DNA from 2 places in the Paraburkholderia sp. OAS925 genome. Region 2 is predicted to be linked to the other one. Evidence: riboswitches for the same ligand, from Rfam matches in the RefSeq annotation. Region 2 holds a riboswitch; the other holds the start of a gene.
What was found. Region 2 has a riboswitch for thiamine pyrophosphate ahead of thiC (phosphomethylpyrimidine synthase ThiC). Riboswitches for the same ligand answer to the same signal wherever they lie in the genome.

Region 1 (3,379 bases), 940 kb from region 2:
GCGCTTGATAGTTGATCGGCACGAGCGGATGACCGACTTTCTGGATCACGAGCGAGCCGACCACTGCGTACAGCGCGGCTGCCCACACCATGTAGCCGGGAATCTGCAGCGGCACGCCGCCGAGCGTGATGGTCAGCGCGCCGGCCAGCGCCCACAGGATCGTGATAAACGAGACGAGCGTGACGACCGTGGACAGCAGATCGAGCGTGAGCGACAGCGTGGTCGTGGCGAACGACTGCAGGTCGTCGCTGATCCGCTGGTCTGGGTTGTCGGCGAGGCGGTCGCGCTCGATCCGGTAAAACGCGCTGTCGTGCAGCCACTCGTTCAGATAGCGCGTGGTCAGCCACTGACGCCAGCGAAAGCCGAGCATCTGGCGCATATAGCGTCCGTACACCGCGAGGATGATGTAGCCGAACGCGAGCCCGGAAAAGATCATCAGCAGATGCGGGAAGTCGCGTACGTTCTTGGTTTGCAGCGCGTTATAGAAGTCGGCGCTCCAGCGGTTCAGGCGGACGTTGATCCATACCACCGCGAGGTTCATCGCAATGATCGCGATGAGCATCCCCCACGCCGTCTTTTTTTCTTCCGACACCCAGTAAGGCTTGATGAGGCTCCATGCGGAGACTTTCTCGTCGGGCGGCAGCGCGGGGCTGACAGAAGTATTCGTTGTCATGAGCGTCCTGGGAGTGCTGTTCGATTCGGGCCGGTCCACGCGGGCCGACCCCTCGCGGGTCTTCGTATCTGTCGTGTCTTGTCTGTGCATATCTGCGCGGTCACGGCGGCTGACGGCCGGGCGCCGCGGCGACTGCCGATTCTGGCGCGAAGCCCTTAAGCGAAAATTAATTCGCGGCGCCGGCGCGAAGCCGGCAGTCATTGCTGCCGCCTCTGCGCGAGCACCGCCGCGACATAACCGCCGACCGTTCGCGCGATGCCGCGTTTTCCGCGTCATCTCTCGTGGCATTGTGCCAGAGCGCTGGGCCGCTCATCCGGCTAAAGCGTAAGGCGCAAAAGGTGGTGCCGGATCAAGCCGCGTGCGCCGCGATGCGCCGCTCGTTTGCGAGCGCCGCGCCTTTTATGGTCTAATGACCTTCGACGAAACAGGGGTGCTTTGCACTTGAGCGGCGTGATTCTCACGCTGCGGCTGCGAGGCTGAGAGAGACCCTTTGCACCCGATCCGGGTAATACCGGCGCGGGAAGTTTCCGGAAGCAGCCAGTCTTCCATTCCCCGCCGGGCGGCGTACTTCATTGGAGTACGCATGTTGCCTGGCCGGCCTTGCCCGCCGGTTTCGTCCTGGGTACGCGCTTTTTGTCGGCCGTACGGAAAGGACTCGATGACCGCCTATTGTTCAGTTATGTGTTTTGCTCCTTGTCGCGCCGTTCTTGACGCGCGCTGCATTGCTTTTGTCCGTCGTATCGAAGCGGAGCGCGCACGATGAGCCGCGCCGCACAACCCGATTTCGCTGTGCTCGGCGGCGGTCTGTGCGGGCGCCTCGTCGCGTGGCGGCTCGCCGGAGAAGGACATCGCGTGGCGCTTTATGAGCGCGGCGACGCCGACGGCTCGCAGGCTGCCGCGTGGGTCGCGGCCGCCATGCTCGCGCCGCTTGCCGAAGCCGCCAGCGCCGAACTTCTGATTACGCGTCTCGGCGCCGCATCGCTCGAAACCTGGCCGCAAGTGCTGGCCGGGCTGCCCGAGCCGGTGTTTTTCCAGCGCAATGGCACGCTCGTCGTCTGGCATCACGCGGATCGGACTGAGGCGCCGCTGTTCGAAAGACGCGTGCGCTCGAACGCGCCGGCCGAACTGCTGGACGGCGGCTTTGTCACGCTGGCCGGCGCGCAACTCGGTGCGGCCGAGCCTGCGCTCGCGGGGCGCTTCAATCAGGGCTGGCTGCTGCCGCGCGAAGGTCAACTGGACAACCGCCAGGTGCTGCGTGCGTTGGCGGCGGGTCTTGCGCAACGCGGTGTGGAAACGCACTGGAATACGCCCGTGCTCGATGGGGCGCTGCCGCCTGCGCGCATCACCATCGACTGCCGCGGCCTCGGCGCGAAACCCGTGCTGCCGACGCTGCGCGGCATCCGCGGCGAAGTCGCGCGCGTGCACGCGCCCGGCATTAATCTGACGCGGCCGGTGCGGCTGCTGCATCCCCGTTATCCGCTCTACATCGCGCCGAAGCAGGACGATTTGTATGTGATCGGCGCCACCGAGGTGGAAGGCGAGGACATGTCGCCCGTCAGCGTGCGATCCGCGCTGGAGCTGCTGAGCGCGGCGTTTTCCGTGCATCCGGGCTTCGGCGAGGCGCGCATTCTCGAACTGAATTCGCAGTGCCGTCCGACCTTGCCCGATCATCGGCCGGCGCTGTTGTGGGACGGCGCGCAGACGCTGCGCGTGAACGGGCTGTACCGGCACGGCTACATGATCGTGCCCGAGGTCGCCGACGAAGCCGCGCGCTTCGCGGCGGCGCTGCTGGACGGACGCATCGGCGACGCCGACGCGTTCGCGGACTGGCGGCGCGCCGCGCGCTGGAGCGAACTGTTCCACGAGCAGCGCGCGCGGGAGCCCGCATGAGCGCCGGCCGCCGGCGCGACGCTGCGAACGCCTGCGCAATTGCCATCGACTGAACCGTATTCGAACACCATGGACATTCATATCAATCAGAAGCCGTTGTCGCTGCCCGAAGGCGCGACTGTCGCCGATGCGCTCGCCGCGTACGGCGCGCGGCCGCCGTTCGCCGTCGCGCTGAACGGCGATTTCGTCGCGCGCACGCAGCATGCGGCGCGCGCATTGCAGCCGGGCGACAAGCTGGACGTCGTGCAGCCCGTGGCCGGCGGTTGAGCGCGTTGCCGCGCCAAACCAAGCCAGCCGTTCACGCAATCGCAGACGAGCGAACACGACCACGCACGACCACGCACGATCACGAGCAATCGCCGCCCGCCCCGCCTTGCCGGAGACCAGATGATGCAAATGACTTCCCCCCAAACCGCCGACGCGCTCACGCTCTACGGCCAACCCTTCGCGAGCCGGGTGCTGCTTGGCACGTCGCGCTATCCGTCGCTGCAATCGCTGTCCGATTCGATCGACGCCGCGCGCCCCGGCATGGTGACCGTCGCGCTGCGCCGGCAGATGAACGAAGGCGGCGCCGAAGCCGGCTTCTTCGATCTGCTCAAGCGCCACGGCGTGCCGCTTTTGCCGAACACGGCAGGTTGCCTGACCGTCGGCGAGGCGGTGGCGACCGCGCACATGGCGCGCGAAATATTCGAAACCGAGTGGATCAAGCTCGAACTGATCGGCGACGACTACACGCTGCAGCCCGATCCGGTCGGCCTGATCGAGGCGGCGGCGAAGCTCGTCAAGGACGGCTTCAAGGTGCTGCCGTATTGCACC
Region 2 (3,379 bases):
TCGACTTCACTTCCATGCCTTTCTTCAGCGCTTCGTCGTCGGTGACGCCTTGCTGCGCGGCGAACTCGCGCACGTCCTGCGTGATCTTCATCGAGCAGAAGTGCGGGCCGCACATCGAGCAGAAATGCGCGACCTTCGCGGAATCTTTCGGCAGCGTTTCGTCGTGGAATTCGCGCGCCTTGTCCGGATCGAGGCCGAGGTTGAACTGGTCTTCCCAACGGAATTCGAAGCGCGCCTTCGAGAGCGCATTGTCACGCACCTGCGCGCCCGGATGACCCTTCGCCAGATCGGCGGCATGCGCGGCGAGCTTGTACGTGATGATGCCGGTCTTCACGTCGTCCTTGTTCGGCAAGCCGAGGTGTTCCTTCGGCGTGACGTAGCAGAGCATGGCCGTGCCGAACCAGCCGATCATCGCCGCGCCGATGCCCGACGTAATGTGGTCGTAACCCGGCGCGATGTCGGTGGTGAGCGGCCCGAGCGTGTAGAACGGCGCTTCGTCGCACCATTCCAGTTGCAGGTCCATGTTCTCCTTGATCAACTGCATCGGCACGTGGCCGGGGCCTTCGATCATCGTCTGCACGTCGTGCTTCCACGCGATCTGCGTGAGTTCGCCGAGCGTCTTCAGTTCGCCGAGCTGCGCTTCATCGTTCGCGTCGTAAATGGAACCGGGGCGCAAGCCGTCGCCGAGCGAGAAGGCCACGTCATACGCCTTCATGATTTCGCAAATGTCTTCGAAATGCTCGTACAGGAAGCTTTCCTTGTGATGCGCGAGGCACCACTTCGCCATGATCGAGCCGCCGCGCGACACGATGCCGGTCATGCGCTTCGCCGTCAGCGGCACGTATTGCAGACGCACGCCCGCGTGAATCGTGAAGTAATCGACGCCCTGTTCAGCCTGCTCGATCAGCGTGTCGCGGAAGATTTCCCACGTCAGGTCTTCGGCCTTGCCGTTGACCTTTTCGAGCGCCTGATAGATCGGCACCGTGCCGATCGGCACCGGCGAATTGCGGATGATCCACTCGCGCGTTTCGTGAATGTGCTTGCCGGTGGACAGATCCATCACCGTGTCGCCGCCCCAGCGGATCGCCCACGTCATCTTGTCGACTTCCTCGCCGATCGAAGACGTCACCGCCGAGTTGCCGATGTTCGCATTCACCTTCACGAGGAAGTTACGACCGATGATCATCGGCTCGCTTTCCGGGTGATTGATGTTGTTCGGAATAATCGCGCGGCCGCGCGCCACTTCTTCGCGCACGAATTCCGGCGTGATTTCGGTGACGCCGTTCGGACCGAACGCGCTTGCACCGAACGCCTGGCCCGGATGCTGGCGGCCCATCATCGCGGCGAGCTTTTCGCCGTTCGGGCCGCTCGTCTTCAGGCTCTCCAGATACTCGGCGCGGCGCTGGTTTTCGCGGATCGCGATGTATTCCATCTCCGGCGTGATGATGCCTTTACGCGCGTAGTGCATCTGCGAAACGTTCTTGCCGGGGATCGCGCGGCGCGGCGTGCGATGCAGGCCCTGGAAGCGCAGGTCGGCGGTGGCCGTGTCGGCCGCGCGTTCGCGGCTGAAGTCGCTCGACAGACCCGTCAACGCTTCCGTGTCGCCGCGTTCCTCGATCCAGCGCTGACGCAGTGCGGGCAAGCCGGCGCGAATGTCGATCTTCGCGTCCGGATCGGAGTAGGGGCCCGACGTATCGTAGACATAGACCGGCGGATTCTTTTCGCCGCCGAAGCTGTCGGGCGTATCCGCCTGGCTGATCTCGCGCATCGGCACGCGGATGTCGGGACGCGAGCCCGTCACGTAGACCTTGCGTGAGTTGGGCAGCGGCGCGACGGCGGCTTCATCGACGTGGGCGTCGGCGGAAAGGAACTTCGGATTGGCGTTCATGCATGTTCTCCGTGTGTCGGCCGGAGTTAAGCGCAATGACGCCTTGCTCCGGTCCCATTCAATGTGGGGCCGCTAAGCAGGAGACGAGATGGAAGTAGTCGGAATTCGCGAGAGGTGAGGCTAGAGACTGGCTGCGAAATCCGTACGCTTCCCTGCGCTGGCATTATCCAGATCAGGTTCAAAGGGTATTTCTCACCCACGTGGCACGGACCTCCGACTTCCGTGCAACGCAGGACCCCCGCGTTAGCAGCGCACACGATACACCGGGCGGGCGCTGCTTGGCAACCCGCGCGCGATGCGTGAGTGCTAATGCGGGGCAGCGCGCGGTGGTTTGCTTCGGCGGCTGCGGGCGGAGAATCGCTGCGCTCTCGCATGCGCGATTTGCGCACTATGCTTGTAGTGACGCGGCATGCAGAACGCAGAACGCAGAATGCAGCACGCTATGACGCGCCGCAGCACCGGCACGGGTTGCTTAACGCGTGAAGTCGTCCGCAGCTTCCGGCTGATACAGGATTTTCTCGAGCTTCAGCACTTTTTCGGCGCCGCTCGGCGGCATGAAGTGAATGTGCTCGCCGCGCTTCGCGCCGAGCAGCGCGAGGCCCACCGGCGAAAAAACATTCAGGCGGCCATGAGCGAAGTCGGCTTCGGGCGGATAGACGACCGTCCACGTCATCTGCTCGCCGCTGCTTTCGTCGACGAGCGTGGCCTGCGAGTTCATCGTGACCACGTTCGCCCGGAATTTCGCGGGAGTCCACGATCACGGCGCGCTCCAGTACGTCGTCGAGCATCTCCTGAAAACGGGCGTTCGCGCCGGGCGCGGCGGCGTGCTTCTCAAGACGCGCGACGTCGAGTTCGGTGAGGTAACACTGCTTGGTCCTTCTGGTCGTCTTCACGGCGGCTACTCCAATTCGATCTGCAATCTCTGTACGAGAATAGGTCATGCGGATGGGATCGGCCCGGCGCTCCGACAGTCCCTTGAGGGACGACGCAGCTTCAGGCAAGGAGCAGGCTGCGTCAGTCGGGGTGCCGGGCGGCGAGAAGCGGAACCGTTGCCGGCAGAAGCGTTCGCGACGGTTCGCCGGCCCTTTGCGGCGCGAGTTCCACGCGCGCGCAGCCGGTTGCGCCACGAGGGCGCAAGCGGGTGAAGGCACGGGAAGTCGGGAAGCGCATGAGTGGCCGGCGGTTATCGAATGAAGTGGGTGGCGCGCCGCTTGAAAACAGAGTCATGAGAAGACCACAGCAAAGCGGCGCGATCGACACAAGCATGTTAGCACGGCGTCTTTCAGCGACCTTGGCGGACATTTCGTTGTTGTAAGTCGCAGTGTAGAAAGTTGGCGACATCGCGCAAGCACGCGTGGACGCCGCCGCAAACAACACAAAACAAACGGGCGAAAAAAATTTGCGGCGCGGTGTCATAACCGGCGACGCGCTTCGACAAACGTGCAGATCCTGATCGGAGCACGTCATGCAAACAGTCATCAAACGCCGGGC

Region 1: it holds a riboswitch for thiamine pyrophosphate, as region 2 does, so the genes downstream of both, ABIE53_RS18370 (FAD-dependent oxidoreductase) here and thiC (phosphomethylpyrimidine synthase ThiC) in region 2, are expected to answer to the same signal.

What each region holds. Positions count from the first base shown of each region.
Region 1 covers NZ_JBEUNO010000001.1:4,165,321-4,168,699, reverse strand. Annotated here, with positions in the region: gene ABIE53_RS18375 (ABC transporter ATP-binding protein/permease) at 1-673, opposite strand, end outside; TPP riboswitch at 1,090-1,213, shown strand; gene ABIE53_RS18370 (FAD-dependent oxidoreductase) at 1,433-2,563, shown strand; gene thiS (sulfur carrier protein ThiS) at 2,633-2,830, shown strand; gene ABIE53_RS18360 (thiazole synthase) at 2,960-3,379, shown strand, end outside.
Region 2 covers NZ_JBEUNO010000001.1:3,224,755-3,228,133, reverse strand. Annotated here, with positions in the region: gene thiC (phosphomethylpyrimidine synthase ThiC) at 1-1,888, opposite strand, end outside; TPP riboswitch at 2,020-2,138, opposite strand; partial or broken gene ABIE53_RS14040 (GreA/GreB family elongation factor) at 2,361-2,781, opposite strand; gene ABIE53_RS14035 (DUF1223 domain-containing protein) at 3,354-3,379, shown strand, end outside.